Regions from separate parts of the Allobosea sp. GW823-FHT02B03 genome, predicted to be linked through region 2. Evidence: riboswitches for the same ligand, from Rfam matches in the RefSeq annotation. Region 2 holds a riboswitch; each other region holds the start of a gene.
The links. A riboswitch is a leader RNA that binds a small molecule or an ion and turns the genes downstream of it on or off. The one in region 2 is predicted to bind cobalamin.

Region 1 (5,934 bases), on a different contig from region 2:
CGCCCGGCGCCTGGCCGAGGATCATCCGGGCAGCGCTGGCGCCCATGAACGGGCCGAGGCAGATGCCGTCGCCCTCGAAGCCGGTGGCGACCGTGACGCCGCCGAGATGCGGATGCGGGCCGATGATCGGCAGGCCGTCGCGCGAAGCGGTGCGGACACCGGCAAAGGTCCGCAGCACGCGGCGCTCGCGAAGCGGCGGATAGAGATCGAGCGCATCCCGCAGGATCGCCGAGATCGTCACGGCGTCGGTCGTCTGGTCGGCGCGGTGGTCCTCGCGGCTGCCGCCGATCAGGAACTGGCCAGTGACCAAGGGATCGATGACGAGGCCGATATGGGCGTTATCACGGACTATGCCGCGCTTGGCGGCTAGATAGGAGGCCGCCATCAGATGGCCGTCGATCGCTGGCCGGCCGGCGGCGGCGCGGTCGGTCACGACCATCTGGCCCTTCCGCGGGATCAGGACATCGCCGAGACCGAGCAGGCCGACCGAGCCGATCCCGGCGGCGACGAGGACGGCGTCGGCCGCCAGAAGCTCGCCGCGGATCGCGACCCCGACGGCCTGCCCACCCCGCATGACGATTTCGGAGACGGGCGCATTGCGCCGAACCGCGACGCTGCTCCGCTGCAGCAGGCGCTGGGTGATCTCGTAACCGAGCGCGTGGCCGTCATCGGGGATTTCGAGGGCGAAGCAGACGCCGTCGCCGAGGCCCGGAATGCGCGCCAGCAGCGTCGGCCGGTCGACATCGAGCACGCGCTCGCCGGCGGCGGCAAGATCGGCGCCGTGCTCGGCGACGAGATCAGCTTCGAGCGGCGTACGGGCGACCAGGAAGGTCGAGCGGCGATGGAACAGACCGCGCAGCAATCCATCCGCCTCGCAGCTTCCATAGAAGGCGCGAGCATGGCGGGCGAGGTCCATCATCGGCCCGGGCTTCTTGCTCGCGACCGAGACCGCGCCGTCTGAAGCGCCGGTCGCGCCGGCCGCCGGACCGGAGGCATCGAGCAGCGTGACCCGCGCCCCGGCCGCCGCCAGGAAATGCGCGGCGGCGGCGCCGACGATTCCGGCGCCGATCACGGCGACATGGAGGGAAGGAGAGCGGGCCATGCGAGGCGACGGGGCGTCCTGAAAAGCGATGCGCGACCCTCGGTCGCTTCGCCTTTCGGGTCGATCCAAATGATCCGCCCCGACTTGCGCCATTGTTTGAAAGTGGCGGAAGGCCGCCGCCTATGGATATGAGTGGGGCTCCCCGCCGCGGAACGAGCCATGCGCGAAGCCAATCTGACGCTGATCCAGACCTTCTTCATCGTCGCGCGCGACGGCTCCTATTCGGCCGCGGCCCGCAAGCTGGGGATGAGCTACCAGTCCGCCGCCAACCATGTCCGCCGGCTCGAACAGGTGCTGGAGGAGCGCCTCGTCCTCTCAGAGCAGGGCGCCAAGACGGTGACGCTGACGCCGCGCGGGCGCAGCCTCTACAAGCTCCTGCTGCCGGAGCTCGACACGGTCCTGGCGAGGCTCGACCGCACGCTCGACAAGGAGCGGCCGGTGCTGCGCATCGGCCTGCCGCAGGCGATCTTCTACTATCTGCTGCCGCCGATCCTGGCCCGGTTCCGGGAACTCTTCCCACAGGTCGAAATCCTCGCCTATGAGCGCGACACCTCCCTGCCCGAGATGATCAAGGATGGCAGCCTCGATCTGTGCATCACCGAACGCTATTTCGGTGACCCCAACGTGCCGCAGCATCTGGTCTGCACCTATCGGCCGGCACTGGTCTTCCCCACCGCCTGGGGCGCGGCGCCGGCACCGGGCGAGATTCGGGAATGGGCGCAGGGGCGCCCCTTCGTGACCTATGAGCCCGGCCAGCTGCTGCGCAACCTCGCCATCGACTATCTGCGCCCCGACGGGTCGGAGATGGAGATCGCGATCTCGACCTCCGGCAGCTCGAGCGTGAAGCGCTGCGTCGAGGCCGGGATCGGCTTCGCGATCATTCCCGCCTGGTGCCTCGATGGCAGCGAGACCAGCATCGCCGGACTCGAGATCGCCGAGTTGCCGGAGATCCCGATCTATTTCGGCGAAGCGAGCTTCCTCGCCCGCAACCCTTATGTCGTGACGCTTCGCCAGCTCTGCGGCAACCTGATGCAGACGGCGTCCGGCCCGCAGATCCCGGCCGCTTGACGCCGCTTCGCGCCGATCTATGGTCTGGCCCGATCATGGTTCTCCAGGCGTCACGCCCTGGAGCTAAGAGGGAATTCGGTGAGGCGCGCAGCGCCGAGGCCGAGGCTGCCCCCGCAACTGTAAGCGGCGAGCTCTCCACCCATCGTCCACTGGCGCTCCGGTGCCGGGAAGGCCGGGCGGAGCCAGCATCGACCCGCGAGCCAGGAGACCTGCCCTGATCATCGGAAGGTCTTTCGGGCGGGGTGCTCCGGAGGGTTGCGGACAAGCGCGGGACGAGGATCCCGCCGCTCCGTCGCAATCGCCTGCTTCCCGCCTTCATCTCGGGGAGCGATGAATCCAGATGCCCATCTCTACGAGCGCCGCCGGCGCCTTTACTCGCACCAGCTTGACAGGTCGCGGCGCAGCCCTCTATCAGTTTTGTTATAACATTACATATCAGTTCAAGTCGCGCCGGCTTGGCTCATGCCTCGGCGCTGGCCGTTCTCTCCCGCCTTCGAAGGGTTTCATGCACATGGTCCAGCGTTTCTCTCTCCCGCTGGCCCTGGCTGCCGGCCTGTGCCTCGCTTCCGGCGCGCAGGCCGCGCCGACGCAGTATCCGCTGGCGCTGGAGAACTGCAGGGAGACCATCACCTTCAACCAGGCGCCGAAGCGCGTGGTCGCCGTCGGCCAGACGCAGACCGAGATCCTCTACGCGCTCGGCCTGGGCGACCGCGTCGTCGGCACCGCCGTCTGGTTCAGCCCGGTCGCCAAGCCTTATGAGGCGGTGAACGCCAAGGTGAAGCGGCTCGCCGACAATGATCCCAGCTTCGAGGCGGTCGTCGCCCAGGAGCCCGACCTCGTCACCGCGATGTTCGAATGGCATATCGGGCCGAACGGCATCGTCGGGAAGCGCGACCAGTTCGCCAAGGTCAAGGTACCGACCTACGTTTCCCCGACCGACTGCGTCGGCAAGGACAATTCCGGCCCCGGCGACGGCGTGCGGACCAAGATGTTCTCGATGGAGCTGGTCTACCAGAACATCCGCGAATTCGGCGCAATCTTCGACGTGTCCGACCGCGCCGAGGCCCTGATCGCCGAGCTGAAGGCACGCGAGGAGAAGGCGGTGCAGTCGGTTGCCGGGATGAAGGCGCGGGACGTGCCTGTCGCCGTCTGGTTCTCCAGCAAGGACATCAAGGGCGATGCCTTCATCGCCGGCAAGAACGGCGTGCCGGCCTATATCCTGTCGAAGCTCGGGGCCCGCAACGTCATCACCACCAATGAGGAATGGCCGCTGGTCGGCTGGGAGAGCATCGCCGCCGCGAACCCCGCCGTGATCGTCGTCGTCAAGATGGACCGCCGGCGCTTTCCCGCCGACGATATCGATCTCAAGCTCAACTTCCTCAAGACCGACCCGGTGGCGAGCAAGCTCGATGCCGTCAAGCAGGACAGGATCGTGGTGATGGATGTCGGCGCGACGCGCGCCGGGCTCGACACCGTCGACGGCATCGAGGCGCTGGCACGCGGCATCGAGCGCTTCGGCCTGGCGCGGTGAGCCACTACCCCGTCCAGCCGAACTGGCCGGCGCGGATCGGCATCGCGTTCGCAGCGCTCGCCGCGCTGGTCTTCGCCATCGCGCTCGCCGTAACTATCGGCGAGATGCGGATTCCGTTGGGGACCGCCTTCCAGGCGCTTGGCAACGGGCTGTTCGATCTCGGCTATCCGGTCAGCGCGATCCAGCAGGGCGTGATCTTCGACTACCGGCTGAGCCGGGCGCTGCTGGCCGGGCTGTGCGGCGGCGCGCTGGCGCTGTCGGGCGCGATCCTGCAGGCGCTGCTGCGCAACCCGCTGGCCGAGCCCTATATCCTCGGCATCTCGGCCGGCGCCTCGACGGGCGCTGTGGCAGTGATGATCCTCGGCTTCGGCGGAGCGGTGCTGACCGTCTCCGGCGGCGCCTTTCTCGGCTCGGTCGCGGCGCTGCTGATCGTCGCGCTGCTGGCCGCCGGCGCCGGCGGGGCGAGCGACCGCGTCATCCTCGCCGGGGTCGCCGGCTCGCAGCTCTTCAACGCCGCCACGGCGACGATCGTCACGACGCTCGCCAGCGCCGAGCAGGCGCGCGGCGTGATGTTCTGGCTGCTCGGCAATTTCGGCGGCGTGCGCTGGCCGGACGTCTTCGTCGCGACGCCGGTCGCACTCGCCGGCTTCGCGATCTGCATGCTGCACGCCAAGGCGCTCGACGCCTTCGCCTTCGGGGCGGACGCCGCCGCCTCGCTCGGCGTCGCGGTGACGCGCGTGCGCATCATCCTCTTCGCGGTGACCGCGGTGATGACCGCGACCATGGTCAGCATCGTCGGCACGATCGGCTTCGTCGGCCTCGTCATCCCGCATGCCGCCCGTTTCCTGGTCGGCCCCGGCCATGCCCGCCTGCTGCCAGTCTGCCTCGTGATCGGCGCGATCTTCATGATCCTCGCCGATATCCTCTCGCGCATCCTGGTGCCGCAGCAGATCCTGCCGATCGGCGTCGTCACCGCCCTGGTCGGCGCGCCCGCCTTCGCCATCATCCTCTATCGCGCCAGGCGGCCGGCATGACGCTGTCGGCACGCGACGTTTCCTGGGGCACATCCGGGCGGATGATCGTCGGCGGCGTGACGCTCGAAGCCGCGCCCGGCAAGATCCTCGGCCTGATCGGGCCCAACGGCTCCGGCAAGTCGAGCCTGCTGCGGCTGCTCTGCCGGCTGCGCAATGTCTCGTCCGGCGTGGTCGAGCTCGATGGCCGCGATATCGGGCAGGTGTCGCGGCGCGAGCTCGCCCGCCGCCTCGCCTTCGTCGAGCAGCAGGCGACGACCGAGATCCAGCTCTGCGTCTGCGACGTCGTCCGCCTCGGCCGCACCCCGCATCGCGGCGCCCTCGCCTCCTGGAGCGCGGCCGACGAGCAGGCGGTCGATGCGGCACTGACGCGGGTCGGCATGAACGAACGGCACGACCAGCTCTGGCACACGCTCTCGGGTGGCGAGCGCCAGCGCGTGCATATCGCGCGGGCTTTGGCGCAGACGCCGAGCGAGCTCATCCTCGACGAGCCCACCAACCATCTCGACATCCAGCACCAGCTCTCGATCCTGACGCTGGTCCGCCGGCTCGGCGTGACCTGCATCGTCGCCCTGCACGATCTCAACCTCGCGGCGCTGTTCTGCGACGAGATCGCGCTGCTGCACGAAGGCCGGCTGGTCGCCTCCGGCACGCCCGAGACCGTGCTGACCGAGGAGACGATCCGGCGGGTCTTCGGCGTCGCGGTCAGGATCGGCGCCACCGCTTCCGGCCGGCGCCATATCGAATACCTCGTCGACCCCGACTGCTATGGAGAGGCCGCGCCATGACCGCTTCCGACGTACAGCATGCCGTGACCGGCTACTGGACCGCGCGCGCACCGAAATTCGACGGCGTCGCCTCGCATGTCGCCCAGGCCGCGCTCTGGCAGGAGGTCCTGGAAGCAGCCTTCGCCGCAAAGCAGCCGCTCGACGTCGTCGATCTCGGCACCGGCACGGGCGCCTGCGCGCTGGTCGCGGCCTCGCTCGGCCATCGCGTGCGTGCCTATGACGGTGCGGAGGGCATGCTCGCCGTGGCGCGGGCCGCCGCGGAGGCTCAGGGCCTTGCCGTCGACTTCATCGCCGAGACGCTGCAGGACGCGGCGATCGCGCCGGGCTCGGCCGATATCGTAACGCTGCGCAATGTGCTGTGGACGCTGGAGCAGCCGATGGCGGCGCTGCGCAAGGCTCGCGACATCCTGCGCC
Region 2 (5,934 bases):
GAGCGGTCCAGCTCGACATCGCCATCGCGGGACTCCGAGAGGATATCGAGCGAGTCGATCGGCAGGATGCCCTTCGACCAGAGCGAACCCTCGAAGCTCGGATAGCGGCCGCGCTCGGCGGCGAGACCGACCGAGGCCGAGATCGCATGGAAGCTGATCGCCTCCATGGAGTTGTCGGCGAAGGCGACCGCCTCCTCAGACGCCGCCGGCAGGCGCAGGGTCTGGAGTGCATCCTGGAAGCCCATCAGGCCGAGGCCGACCGGGCGGTGGCGCAGGTTCGAGCGGCGCGCCTCCGGGATCGTGTAGAAATTGATGTCGACGACGTTGTCGAGCATCCGCATCGCGGTCTTCACGGTCCGCGCCAGCCGCGCCTGATCGAGGCCGTTCGCAGTCACATGCGCGGCCAGGTTGACCGAGCCCAGATTGCAGACCGCGACCTCGTCGGCCGAGGTGTTGAGCGTGATCTCCGTGCAGAGGTTCGAGGAATGCACCACGCCGGCATGCTGCTGCGGCGAGCGCAGATTGCAGGCATCCTTGAAGGTGATCCAGGGATGCCCGGTCTCGAACAGCATGGTCAGCATGCGCCGCCAGAGATCGAGCGCCTTCACGCGCTTGAAGACCTTGATCTGGCCGGCCGCAGCCTTGGCCTCATAGGCCTCGTAGGCCGTCTTGAAGGGCTTGCCATAGAGGTCATGCAGGTCCGGCACCTCGTCGGGCGAGAACAGCGTCCAGTCGGCGCCGGCCTCGACGCGCTGCATGAACAGGTCGGGGATCCAGTTCGCCGTGTTCATGTCATGGGTGCGGCGGCGGTCGTCGCCGGTGTTCTTGCGAAGGTCGAGGAACTCCTCGATGTCGACATGCCAGGTCTCGAGATAGGCGCAGACCGCACCCTTGCGCTTGCCGCCCTGGTTGACCGCGATCGCCGTGTCGTTGGCGACTTTCAGGAAGGGCACGACGCCCTGGCTCTCGCCATTGGTGCCCTTGATATGGGCGCCGAGGCCTCGCACCGGCGTCCAGTCATTGCCGAGCCCGCCCGAGTATTTGGCCAGCAGCGCATTGTCCTTCACCGCCTTGAAGATGCCGTCGAGATCGTCGGCAACCGTCGTCAGGAAGCAGGAGGAGAGCTGCGGACGCAGCGTGCCCGAGTTGAACAGCGTCGGCGTCGAGGCCATGAAGTCGAAGGACGAGAGCAGGTCGTAGAACTCGATCGTCCGCGCCTCGCGGTCGATCTCGCGAAGGCTAAGGCCCATGGCGACGCGCATGAAGAAGGCCTGCGGCAGCTCGAAGCGGTTGCCGCGCACATGCAGGAAATAGCGGTCATAGAGCGTCTGGAAGCCTAAATAGTCGAACTGGAAATCGCGCTCGGGCTTCAGAGCGGCGGCGATGCGGGCGATGTCGAAGCGGCCGAGTTCGGGGTCGATCAGCTCGTTGGCGATGCCGGTCTTGAGATAGGCCGCGAAATACTCGCCATAGCCGGCTGCCATCTCTTCCTGCGTCGCCTGCTCGGCATGGCCATGGACGAAGCTCAGCGCCTCGCGACGGAGCTTGTCGAGCAGAAGGCGGGCCGAGACCTTGGCGTAGTTCGGCTCGCTCTCGATCAGCGTACGCGCGGCCAGGATCGGCGCCAGCGCCAGTTCGTCGAGCGAGATGCCGTCATAGAGGTTGCGGCGCGCTTCCGTCAGGATCGGCTCGGCCGAGACGCCGTCGAGACCCGCGCAGGCCTCGCGCACGACCTTCTCCAGGCGAGCAGCGTCGAGCGGCACCATCGTGCCGTCAGCAAGCTTCATGTGGGATGCTGGTGCCAAAGCGGTCGCCGGCTGCATCTCGGCAACCGCCCTGGCCCGCTCCCGGGCTCGCTCCTCGCGATAGAGCACATAGGCGCGAGCGACCTTGTGATGCTCTCCGCGCATCAGCGCGAGCTCGACCTGATCCTGGACGTCCTCGATATGGAAGGTGCGGCCGTTCGCGGCCCGGCGGGTCAGTCCCGCCACGACCTGCTCGGTCATCTCCGCGACGGCTTCGTGGATGCGACGCGAGGCAGCAGCGTTCGAGCCCTCGACGGCGAGAAACGCCTTGGTCAGCGCGACCGAGATCTTCGATGGATCGAACGGCGTGACCGCGCCGTTACGGCGAATAACCTGGTAGCCGGGTTCATTGCCGGGTGCCCTGGTGACCGCGAGATCGGCGGCCGGAGAAACGGCAACCGGCCGCTCGGCTTCAAGAGAAAGAGACATGGCATCAACCCCAAATGTTGGGGGCAAAGGCCAGAGCGGTTGCGTCGAGAAGGCACGCGGCACCACAAGGCCGCGACCTGCCAAGCGCACCACCGGGACACCCCGCCCGAGGACGTTCAACGAGGTCGCGGCAGGTCTCCTGGCTCGCGGGTCATAGCTCTCGTCCCGTCTTCCCAGAGCCTTTCGACCCCAGTGACTTACGGATGGACGCGAACTCGCCGCTTACAGTTGCGGGGGCAGCGCCGGTGTTCCACCGGCTTCCCTCTTAGCTCTCGAACCGGTGATTCGAGAGACCGTGACCACTATATCTAGTGGCACGCGCGTCACCGTTGTCAATCCATCGCACGTCAGCAAGCCGTCGGAGGGGCCTGTCATTTCGAGCGCGGGTCAAATCTCGAGCGCATTTAGATTAGAATTTCTACAGCAACAAACCAAACTTCAGATAATTAAAATAGATAATCAATACAAACGGAACGCTAAATTTAGAATTTAACCAGTTATTTATTGCCCTAGGAAAAATGAATCTATTTGCGAAGATCCAGAATCACATAGTAGACAGCCGCATCTTTGGGCTGGGTCACTGCTATGAAGAACAATTACAATCTATACCTAATCGCGACACTGCTTTTTTCGGCGTCGCCGATCGCGATATCTCATGCCCAGTCTGTCGGGGAAACCGCGCCTGCTGGCACGCAGGCCGGGACGATTTCCCTCGACCAGATCACCGTGACGGCCACGCGCGGCGAGAAGTTGGCGCTGGATGTTCCGGGTAACGTCACGGTCATTCCGCGCACGGAACTCGAAGAGCGCATGACCCGCGACATCCAGGATCTCGTGCGCTACCAGCCCGGCGTCAGCGTCAACCGCATCACCAGCGGGACGGACCCCTTCGGCAACTACGAAGGCTTCAACATCCGCGGCGTCGGCGGCAACCGCGTGCAGATGCAGGTCGACGGATCGCGCGTGATCGAGCGCATCACCGACGGCAACCGCAACTTCGTCGACATGCCCTTCCTGAAGAGCGTCGAGATCGTGCGCGGACCGGGCTCGGTGCTTTGGGGCGCGGATGCCCTCGGCGGCATCGTCTCGTTCCGTACGCTCGACCCACAGGATCTGCTCAAGGGCAAGGACAAGCCCTACGCGGTCAAGCTCGATGCAAACTACGACAGCTTCAACCGCGCTTTCACCAAGACCGGAACCGCAGCGTTCAGGCTGACGCCGACGCTCGAGGCCATCGTCGGACTGAGCCACACGACCGCGCAGGAAGCCAAGCTCAGCCGTGCCCGCGCCAATGGCGGCCGCTGGGGCTGCCCGGTGCCGAGCCTGCGCTATATCGGCTGCGACACGCTGAATCCGCTCGACAGCACGGTGTGGAACGCGTTCGGCAAGCTGGTCTTCAAACCGACGACCGACCACACCTTCAAGCTGACCGGGGAGTATTTCGACAACTCTTCGAGCGTGAACCAGCTGTGGGACTACAATGTCGTCAGCCTGGGCACCCGCAACGGTCCTTATGTGCGGGACGAGGTGAAGTCGCGCCAGCGCATCGCCCTCGAGCATCAGTGGGATGTCGGCGCCAGTTTCCTGGACTCGATCCGCTGGCAGGCGTCCTTCTCGCCGCAGAAGCGCGAGATGACCAATAAGCGGCTTCAGACACTGGCGAATGGCCAGCAGCGCTACACGCGCGGGATCCTCGACTACTCCGAGAAGTTCTCGCAGCTCGACATCGAGGCCAAGTCGAGCTTCGCGCTGGGCTCGACCTTCCACAAGCTGACCTACGGCTTCCAGGGCGACATCACCAACACCGACTATGAGCGTCGCGACGACGTCCGGAACATGACGACCGGCGTCACCACCACGACGATCGCCGGCGGCTTCAACTTCGCCAATGCGACCACCACGCGCTACGACTTCTTCCTGCAGGACGAGATCGAGCTGCTGAACGGCCGTTGGACGATCACGCCGGGCGTTCGCTACGCCAACTACAAGATCGAGCCGAGCATCGGGGCCGGCTATGTGATCGTGCCGGGCAAGGAACCGCGCGACATCGATTCCCACAAGCTGATCCCGCAGGTCGGGACGCTCTTCAGGCTCGACGACACCTATTCGCTCTATGCCCGCTACGCTCAGGGCTTCAAGATGCCGACGGCGCAGCAGCTCTACACCTCGCTGCCCTTCGGCAACCAGAACCTGATCCCGAACCCCGATCTCAAGCCGGAGACCGTCAAGTCCTACGAGGCCGGCCTGCGCGGCCGCTTCGCCAATGGCTGGTTCTCGGTCGGTGTCTTCCATGCCGACTACAAGGACTTCATCCAGAACTTCGCCACGATCCCCGGCACGGTGGACCTGACCTATCGCAACCTTGCGAGCGTCAAGATTTCAGGCGTCGAGGCCTCGGCCGAGTGGAAGTTCCACGAGCGCTGGGTCGGTAATGTCGCACTCAGCTACCAGTACGGAACGCAGCAGACGGAGGCTGGTGCCCGGACGACGCCGTACAACTCGATCAGCCCCTTTACCGCTGTGGCCGCGCTGAAATACCTGATGCCGGAATACGGGCTGGAGGCTGAGTTCATCAGCACCTTCGGTTCGGGCGTCACCCGCGCCAGCACGCCGGCCATCTTCAAGCCGGGCGGCTATTCGGTGTTCGACGCCTTCCTCAACTGGAAGCCGACCTCGTTCATCACCGTGCGAGGCGGCGTCCAGAACATCTTCGACAAGCGCTACTTCTCGAACGTCTACGGCTTCGAGAAGGTGCCGACCCCCGCGTCGGCTGCGGCGGCAAATCCGCTGGAACTGCAGACCGCGCCGGGCCGCACCTTCAAGCTCGCCGCCTCCGTCGAGTTCTGAAACGATCGCCTGTCCCGCCTTACGACGGCCCGCCCTGGTGGGGCATGCCGCTCGGCGACGCTCCGCTCGAGACCCGGAGCGTCGCAACCCTTTTCTGGAGACCGCAATGACCGATACCAGCTTGCCCCGCGAACTGTTGAAACAGGCCCCGGCCAAGATTCTCGCCAAACTCCCGAGCATGGGCCGCGTCATGCTCAGCGCTCGCGCCGCCGGCGCGACGCATGAGCGCATGGGCGTGGTCGAGAAGGTGCAGATCGAGGGCGATTTTGCGCGCCTCTCCGGCGCGATGCATGACAGTGCGCTCGACCTCACCGTGATCACCCGCCTCGTCGCCGACCGCACGAGCAAGATGCGCGAGCGTGTGCTGCCGCGCCTCGAATGCCAGAATGCCGAAGGCGAAGTGCTGTTCAGCCTGATCGGCCTCGACGGGCTGGAGCCGTTCGATCAGGCGCTTGCCGGCTTCGGCCCCGGCGAGGCGCTAGAGCCCGTCGCGCGCGAAGCAGGAGCGGGCGGCGCTCAGGATGTGCCGGACGATGACCTCGGCGCCGCGGCCTTCGCCGCGATCCTGCGCAACGCCACGCCGATCGCCATCGAACTGCGCCGGCCGGGCCTGCACCAGCTCTGGAGCGGCGCCCTGCCCGAGCCGAAGCCGGCCATGGGTTTCGTCAATCTGATGCAACCCGACTTCCACCTGCATCTGCGCGCCGGCGCCATCTCGGGTTGGCGGCGCATGGGCGAAGGCGCGGAGGTCGAGCTGCACGCGCAGGATGCCGAAGGCGCTCCGTTCGGCCTCGTGCTGCGCGGCCCGGCGGCCGCGTTCGACGGCGTTCCACCGGAATGGCGCGCCAACCAT
Region 3 (5,934 bases), on a different contig from region 2:
GATCGATCCAGGGCTCCGGCGCATTGGGAAACAGCGCCTTGGCCGTGGCGAGATCGCCGCCATGCCAGATCGCCTCTCCCGCCCCAGCCCCGTCCGCCATGATCTTCCCCGACACCTTGCCGCTGCTCCTCGCCGCCCTGCTGATCGAAGCGGCGCTCGGCTATCCGGCGCGCTTGTACGCATGGATCGGCCATCCCGTCACCTGGATCGGGGCGCTGATCGCATCGCTGAACCGAGGACTGAACCGCGAGAGCGCCGCCTTCGCCGCAAGGCGCCTCGCCGGCATCGTCGCGCTCGCCATCCTGCTCTGCGCGACGCTGGCGGCGAGCCTTGTCCTGGTCTGGCTCTGCCGCCTGGCCGGAGCCTTTGCGCTGCTGCCGCTCGCTTTGCTGGCCTCGACATTGCTGGCGCAGCGCAGCCTCTACGAACATGTCGCCGCCGTCGCCGAAGGTCTCGAAAACGGCGGACTGCCGGGCGGGCGCAAGGCGGTTTCAATGATCGTCGGGCGGGATCCGGAAAGCCTCGACGAGGCCGGCGTGGCGCGGGCCGCGATCGAGAGCCTGTCCGAGAATTTCTCCGATGGCATCGTCGCACCGGCCTTCTGGCTCGGTGTCGGCGGGTTGCCGGGTGCGGCGCTCTACAAGGCGATCAACACCGCAGATTCGATGATCGGTCACAAATCGCCGCGATACTTCGCCTTCGGCTGGGCGGCGGCGCGGCTCGACGATCTCGTCAACCTGCCGGCCTCGCGACTGACCGCGCTGCTGCTGATCGGCGCCGCGGCGCTCGACCGGCAGGCCGATGCTTCCGCCGCCTGGCGCGCCGTGCGCCGCGATGCGAGGCGCCACCGCTCGCCCAATGCCGGCTGGCCGGAGGCGGCGATGGCCGGAGCGCTCGGGCTTCGGCTCGCCGGGCCGCGCGTCTATGGCGCCGTCAGGGTCGATGATGGCTGGATGGGCGACGGCCGGGCCGAGGCGACGGCAGCGGACATCAGAAGGGCGCTCGTACTCTACCGGAAAGCCTGTCTGCTGCTCTGGGGGCTGGCGGGGCTTGGAAGCCTTGCCGCCATCGTCCTCTAGAACTCGATCCCTTCCTGCGCCTTCACCCCGGCGGCGAAGTGGTGCTTCACCAGCGTCATCTCGGTGACGAGATCGGCGGCCTCGATCAGCTCCGGCTTGGCGTTGCGGCCGGTGACGACGATGTGGAGATCGGGCCGGCGGGCCTGCAGCGCGGCGACGACCTCGGCGAGTGGCAGATAGTCGTAGCGCAAGGCGATGTTGAGCTCGTCCAGCACCAGAAGCCTGATGCCCTCGTCGGCCATCAGCTCTTTCGCTTTCTCAAAAGCTCTTGTCGCCGCCGCGATGTCGCGCGCCTTGTCCTGCGTCTCCCAGGTGAAGCCTTCGCCCATCGAATGCCAGGAGACCTGATCGCCGAAGGCGTCCAGCGCCTTGCGCTCGCCGGTCGACCAGGCGCCCTTGATGAACTGGACGACGCCGATCCGCCAGCCATGGCCGAGCGCCCGCAGGATCAGGCCGAAGGCGGCGGTCGACTTGCCCTTGCCGGGGCCGGTGTTGACGATCAGCAGGCCCTTTTCGAGCGTCTTGCCGGCGACCTCGGCATCCTGGACCGCTTTGCGCTTTTCCATCTTCGCCTTGTGACGGGCGGCTTCGGCGTCATCGATCGTCATGGCTTTTCTCTGCTACTTCACCTGCATGGGCAGACCGGCGACCATGAAGACCACGCGTTCCGCCTGACTCGCAAGCCGCTGGTGCAGGCGCCCCGCCTCGTCGCGGAAGCGGCGGGCGAGCGCATTCTCCGGCACGATGCCGAGGCCGACCTCGTTCGAGACCAGCACGATCGGGCCCTGCGCCTCGCGGCAGGCCGCCATGAGTTCGCCGGTCGCGATGGCGATGTCGCGCTCGGCCAGGATGAGATTGGTCAGCCAGAGCGTCAGGCAGTCGACCAGCACGGGCTGCCCCGACGGTACCGCACGCAACGCCTCGGGCAACGCCATCGGCGCGTCGACCGTCCGCCAGTCCTGCGAGCGTCGGGCGCGGTGCTCGGCGATCCGCGCGCGCATCTCGTCGTCATAGGCCTGGGCGGTGGCGATGTAGACCCAGGGCGCCGGCAGGGCCTCGATCAGCGTCTCGGCATGCCGGCTCTTGCCGGAGCGGGCGCCGCCGAGGACGAGGGTGAGCGAGGGAAGGGTCATGCCTGCGGTCTCCGCGTCAGGCTCGGGCGCAGGCCCGCGCATCTCGTTCAGGAGATTCCCGGCTCTCCGCTTCGCTGCGACCGAGAATGACGGCACTGCATTGCACAGCGCCCGCCGGATGGCTAATGATCCTGCGGACGGTGCCTCGGCGACGAGGTGAAAAGGGAACGCGGTGCGATACCGCGGCTGCCCCCGCAACTGTAAGCGGCGCGTCCTGCGCCATCGGCCACTGGGTTTCCCCGGGAAGGCGGAGCAGGACATCAAGCCGCGAGCCAGGAGACCTGCCGTCTTTCGATGTCGTCCAACAGGCTGCCGGTGGGGTGGCCAGGAAGTGAACCAAGATGAATACGGCTACCGTCTCCAGCCAGGCCAGCGTCTCCGAACGCGCGAAAGCCGTCGCTGCCGCACTGATCCTCGGCTTCGTGCTGGTCTACACCGTCGGCTTCGCGGCCTCCGCGAATGTCCACAACGCGGCGCATGACGCCCGCCACGGCCTCGCCTTCCCCTGCCACTGACGGGGAAGCATCATGGTCACTCGTGTTCTCACGGTCAGTCTTCTGGCCGGGCTTCTGGCTGGGCTGCTGATCTCGGCGCTCCAGCACGTCACCACGACGCCGCTGATCCTCAAGGCGGAAACCTATGAGGCAGCGCTGCGCGCGCAGCCTGCACCGACGCTCGCCGCCTTCAACGGCGAAGCCCGCATCCACCTCGCGCACAACAATCCGGCCGCCGGTGCCGAGCATACCGGCGAGCATGAATGGAAGCCGCAGGACGGCTTCCAGCGCACCGCCTTCACCAGCCTGGTGACGATCGGCACCGCGATCGGCTTCGCCGCCCTGCTGCTCGCCGGCATGATCGCGGCCAATGAGCGGATCGATGAACGTCGGGCGCTGGCCTGGGCCGTCTGCGGCTTCCTCGCCTTCGGGCTCGCCCCGGCGATGGGGCTCGCGCCGGAACTGCCTGGCGCCGCCGCGGCCGAATTGCAGCACCGGCAGCTCTGGTGGCTGATGACCGCCGCCGTCACCGCCGGCGCGCTCTTCGTCTTCCTGCGGGTCGAAGCCTCCTGGGCAAGGGCGCTCGCCGTGCTCGCCTTGCTGCTGCCGCATCTGATCGGTGCGCCGCATCCGGTCGCGCCGGAGAGCAAGGTCCCGGCCGAGATCGCGGCGCATTTCGCGGCGCTCTCGCTCGCCATCCAGGCCGCGCTCTGGCTCGCCACCGGCTTCGCCGTCGGCGTGCTTTGGCCCTGGGCCACGCGCCGCAGCGCCGCCACCGCGGCGGCCTGACGCCTCGCGCGGCCGGAAACGGCCGCGCCAGCCCAAGGAAGTACTCTCATGCTCGAAGGCGATCTCGCCCTCGCGACCGTCGCCCGGCAGGAGCCGGGCTGCACCATCCATGTCTGCACCGTCTGCCGGCGCCAGCGCGCGGATCTGCCTGATGGCTTCGACCAGCCGGGCATCGCTCTCGCGGCGGCGCTCGGCGAACGCATGGCCAGCAGCGGCATCGCCGTCGTCCCGGTCGAATGCCTCGCCGTCTGCAAGCGGCCCTGCACCATCGCGCTCGCCGCCGATGGCAAATGGACCTATCTGATCGGTGACCTCGACACCGACAGCCATCTCGACGAGATCGCCGGCGCGGCGGAGAGCTTTGCCGCCAGCGCCAACGGTATCGTTCCCTGGAAGGAAAGACCCGCCTCGTTCCGCAAGGGCGTGGTCGCGCGCGTGCCTCCTCTGCCGCGCCAGCAAGGATCAAACGAATGAACGCTCCGCAGAACCCCGCGCTCGGCAAGGTGCCGTGCACGATCATCACCGGCTTCCTCGGCGCCGGGAAGACCACCCTCGTCCGCCACCTCCTCGAGAATGCCGGCGGCAAGCGCCTCGCCGTGCTCGTCAACGAATTCGGCGATCTCGGCTTCGACGGCTCCTTCATCGCCGGCTGCGGCATCGAGGGCTGCTCGGAGGAGGACATCGTCGAACTGCCGAATGGCTGCATCTGCTGCACCGTCGCCGATGACTTCGTGCCGGCGCTGGAGAAGCTGCTCGACCGGCCGAACCCGCCGCAGCACATCCTGATCGAGACCTCGGGCCTCGCCCTGCCGAAGCCGCTGGTCCAGGCCTTCAATTGGCCGGCGATCCGCTCACGCGTCACCGTCGATGGCGTGATCGCCGTGGTCGACGGGCCGGCCGTCGCCGAGGGTCAGTTCGCCGACGATCCCGAAGCCCTGAAGGCGCAGGCGGCTCAGGACCAGTCAGTCGACCACGACAACCCGCTGGAGGAGGTCTTCGAGGACCAGATCCTTTGCGCCGACCTGATCCTGCTCAACAAGAGCGACCTCGTCGATGCGGAAGGGCGCGAGCGCGTCAAGGCCGAGATCGCCGAGCATCTGCCCAAGGCGATCAAGGTGGTCGAGACCGCCCATGGCAAGGTCGAGCCGGCCCTGATCATCGGGCTGGGCGCCGCTGCAGAAGCCGATCTCGCAGCGCGCCCCTCGCATCATGGCGAGGGCGCGGACCACGACCATGACGATTTCGACAGCGTCGCCCTGCCGCTGGCCGAGGCCACCTCGCCGGAGGAACTGGTCGCCCGCCTCGCCAAGGCCGCCGAGGCCGAAGGCGTGCTGCGCCTGAAGGGTTTCGCCGCCGTCCCGGGCAAGCGGATGCGGCTCGTGGTGCAAGGTGTCGGCCGGCGCATCGGTCACCATTACGACCGCGCCTGGGAGGCTGACGAGGCCCGTGACGGCAGGCTCGTCGTGATCGGCCTCAAGGGTTTCGACCGGCAGGCCGTGGAAGCCGCCCTCAAGGGCTGATATCGACGCTGGCCGGCAGGCTTCCTTGAGCCTTCCGGCCAGCGTGTTCAGAAAGTGATGCGATGCATCTGCTTCCGACCAGCGAGGTGAGGCTCGACGACGGTGAGGACGCCGTCGACCTCGCCTTGCCGCCGGGAGACATCATCGTCCTCTCCTTCAGCGACAGCGATCTTTCGGCGGTGGCGGCCGCTGCCGATAGCGGCCTCGCCATCCGCCTCGTGCCCCTGCGGCGCTTCAAGCATCCGCTCTCGATCGACATGCTGATCGAAAAGACGCTGAGCCGCTCGCGCTTCGTGCTGCTGCGCTGCCTTGGCGGGCTCGACAGCTGGCGCTACGGCATCGAGCAGGTCGGCGCCGCCTGCCGGCAGAACGGCGTGGCGCTCGCCGTGCTGCCCGGCGACGACCGGGAGGATGAACGGCTGGCCGACCATGGCACGGTGCCGCCGGCGCTCGCAGCAGCGCTGCTCGGCTATTTCCATGCCGGCGGCGGCTCCGAGAACATGCGGCGGCTGCTGGGGCGGATCGATGGCTATCTCGCCGCGCTGCCCTCATCCGACCCGGCTTCGCCGGGCCACCTTCTTCCCCGAGGGGAGAAGGACGAAGCGGCACTGGCAGCCCCCTTCTCCCCTTGGGGGAGAAGGTCCCGGCAGGGGGATGAGGGCCCGCGCGACCTTGCTCCAATCGCCCTCCCCACGCTCTTTGCCCTGGGCCCCAACGCCACGCCCAAACCCTGGCGTGACGCGCTCGCCACGCTGCCGGCCGACGCCCCGCTGGTCCCCATCCTCGTCTACCGTTCCGGCGTCGCCGCCGGCGACACGGCGATGGTCGAGGCGATCTCCACGGCTCTCGCCGCACGCGGCCTCGCCCCGCTTCCGCTCGCCCTGACCAGTCTCAAGGACGAGGCCGTCGCAGCCGGGCT

Region 1: it holds a riboswitch for cobalamin, as region 2 does, so the genes downstream of both, AC1REK_RS18845 (ABC transporter substrate-binding protein) here and AC1REK_RS25890 (ribonucleoside-diphosphate reductase subunit alpha) in region 2, are expected to answer to the same signal.
Region 3: it holds a riboswitch for cobalamin, as region 2 does, so the genes downstream of both, AC1REK_RS23245 (CbtB domain-containing protein) here and AC1REK_RS25890 (ribonucleoside-diphosphate reductase subunit alpha) in region 2, are expected to answer to the same signal.

The regions. Positions count from the first base shown of each region.
Region 1 covers NZ_JBXAJY010000005.1:365,895-371,828, reverse strand. The annotation lists gene AC1REK_RS18855 (NAD(P)/FAD-dependent oxidoreductase) at 1-1,102, opposite strand, end outside; gene AC1REK_RS18850 (LysR family transcriptional regulator) at 1,262-2,170, shown strand; cobalamin riboswitch at 2,190-2,401, shown strand; gene AC1REK_RS18845 (ABC transporter substrate-binding protein) at 2,676-3,701, shown strand; gene AC1REK_RS18840 (FecCD family ABC transporter permease) at 3,698-4,735, shown strand; gene AC1REK_RS18835 (ABC transporter ATP-binding protein) at 4,732-5,520, shown strand; gene AC1REK_RS18830 (class I SAM-dependent methyltransferase) at 5,517-5,934, shown strand, end outside.
Region 2 covers NZ_JBXAJY010000008.1:258,418-264,351, forward strand. The annotation lists gene AC1REK_RS25890 (ribonucleoside-diphosphate reductase subunit alpha) at 1-2,234, opposite strand, end outside; cobalamin riboswitch at 2,347-2,547, opposite strand; gene AC1REK_RS25895 (TonB-dependent hemoglobin/transferrin/lactoferrin family receptor) at 2,820-5,081, shown strand; gene AC1REK_RS25900 (hypothetical protein) at 5,188-5,934, shown strand, end outside; gene AC1REK_RS25905 (ChaN family lipoprotein) at 5,933-5,934, shown strand, end outside.
Region 3 covers NZ_JBXAJY010000007.1:91,686-97,619, forward strand. The annotation lists gene cobD (threonine-phosphate decarboxylase CobD) at 1-115, opposite strand, end outside; gene cbiB (adenosylcobinamide-phosphate synthase CbiB) at 99-1,079, shown strand; gene cobO (cob(I)yrinic acid a,c-diamide adenosyltransferase) at 1,076-1,687, opposite strand; gene cobU (bifunctional adenosylcobinamide kinase/adenosylcobinamide-phosphate guanylyltransferase) at 1,700-2,212, opposite strand; cobalamin riboswitch at 2,334-2,515, shown strand; gene AC1REK_RS23245 (CbtB domain-containing protein) at 2,554-2,727, shown strand; gene AC1REK_RS23250 (CbtA family protein) at 2,740-3,495, shown strand; gene AC1REK_RS23255 (DUF1636 family protein) at 3,544-3,969, shown strand; gene cobW (cobalamin biosynthesis protein CobW) at 3,966-5,015, shown strand; gene cobN (cobaltochelatase subunit CobN) at 5,078-5,934, shown strand, end outside.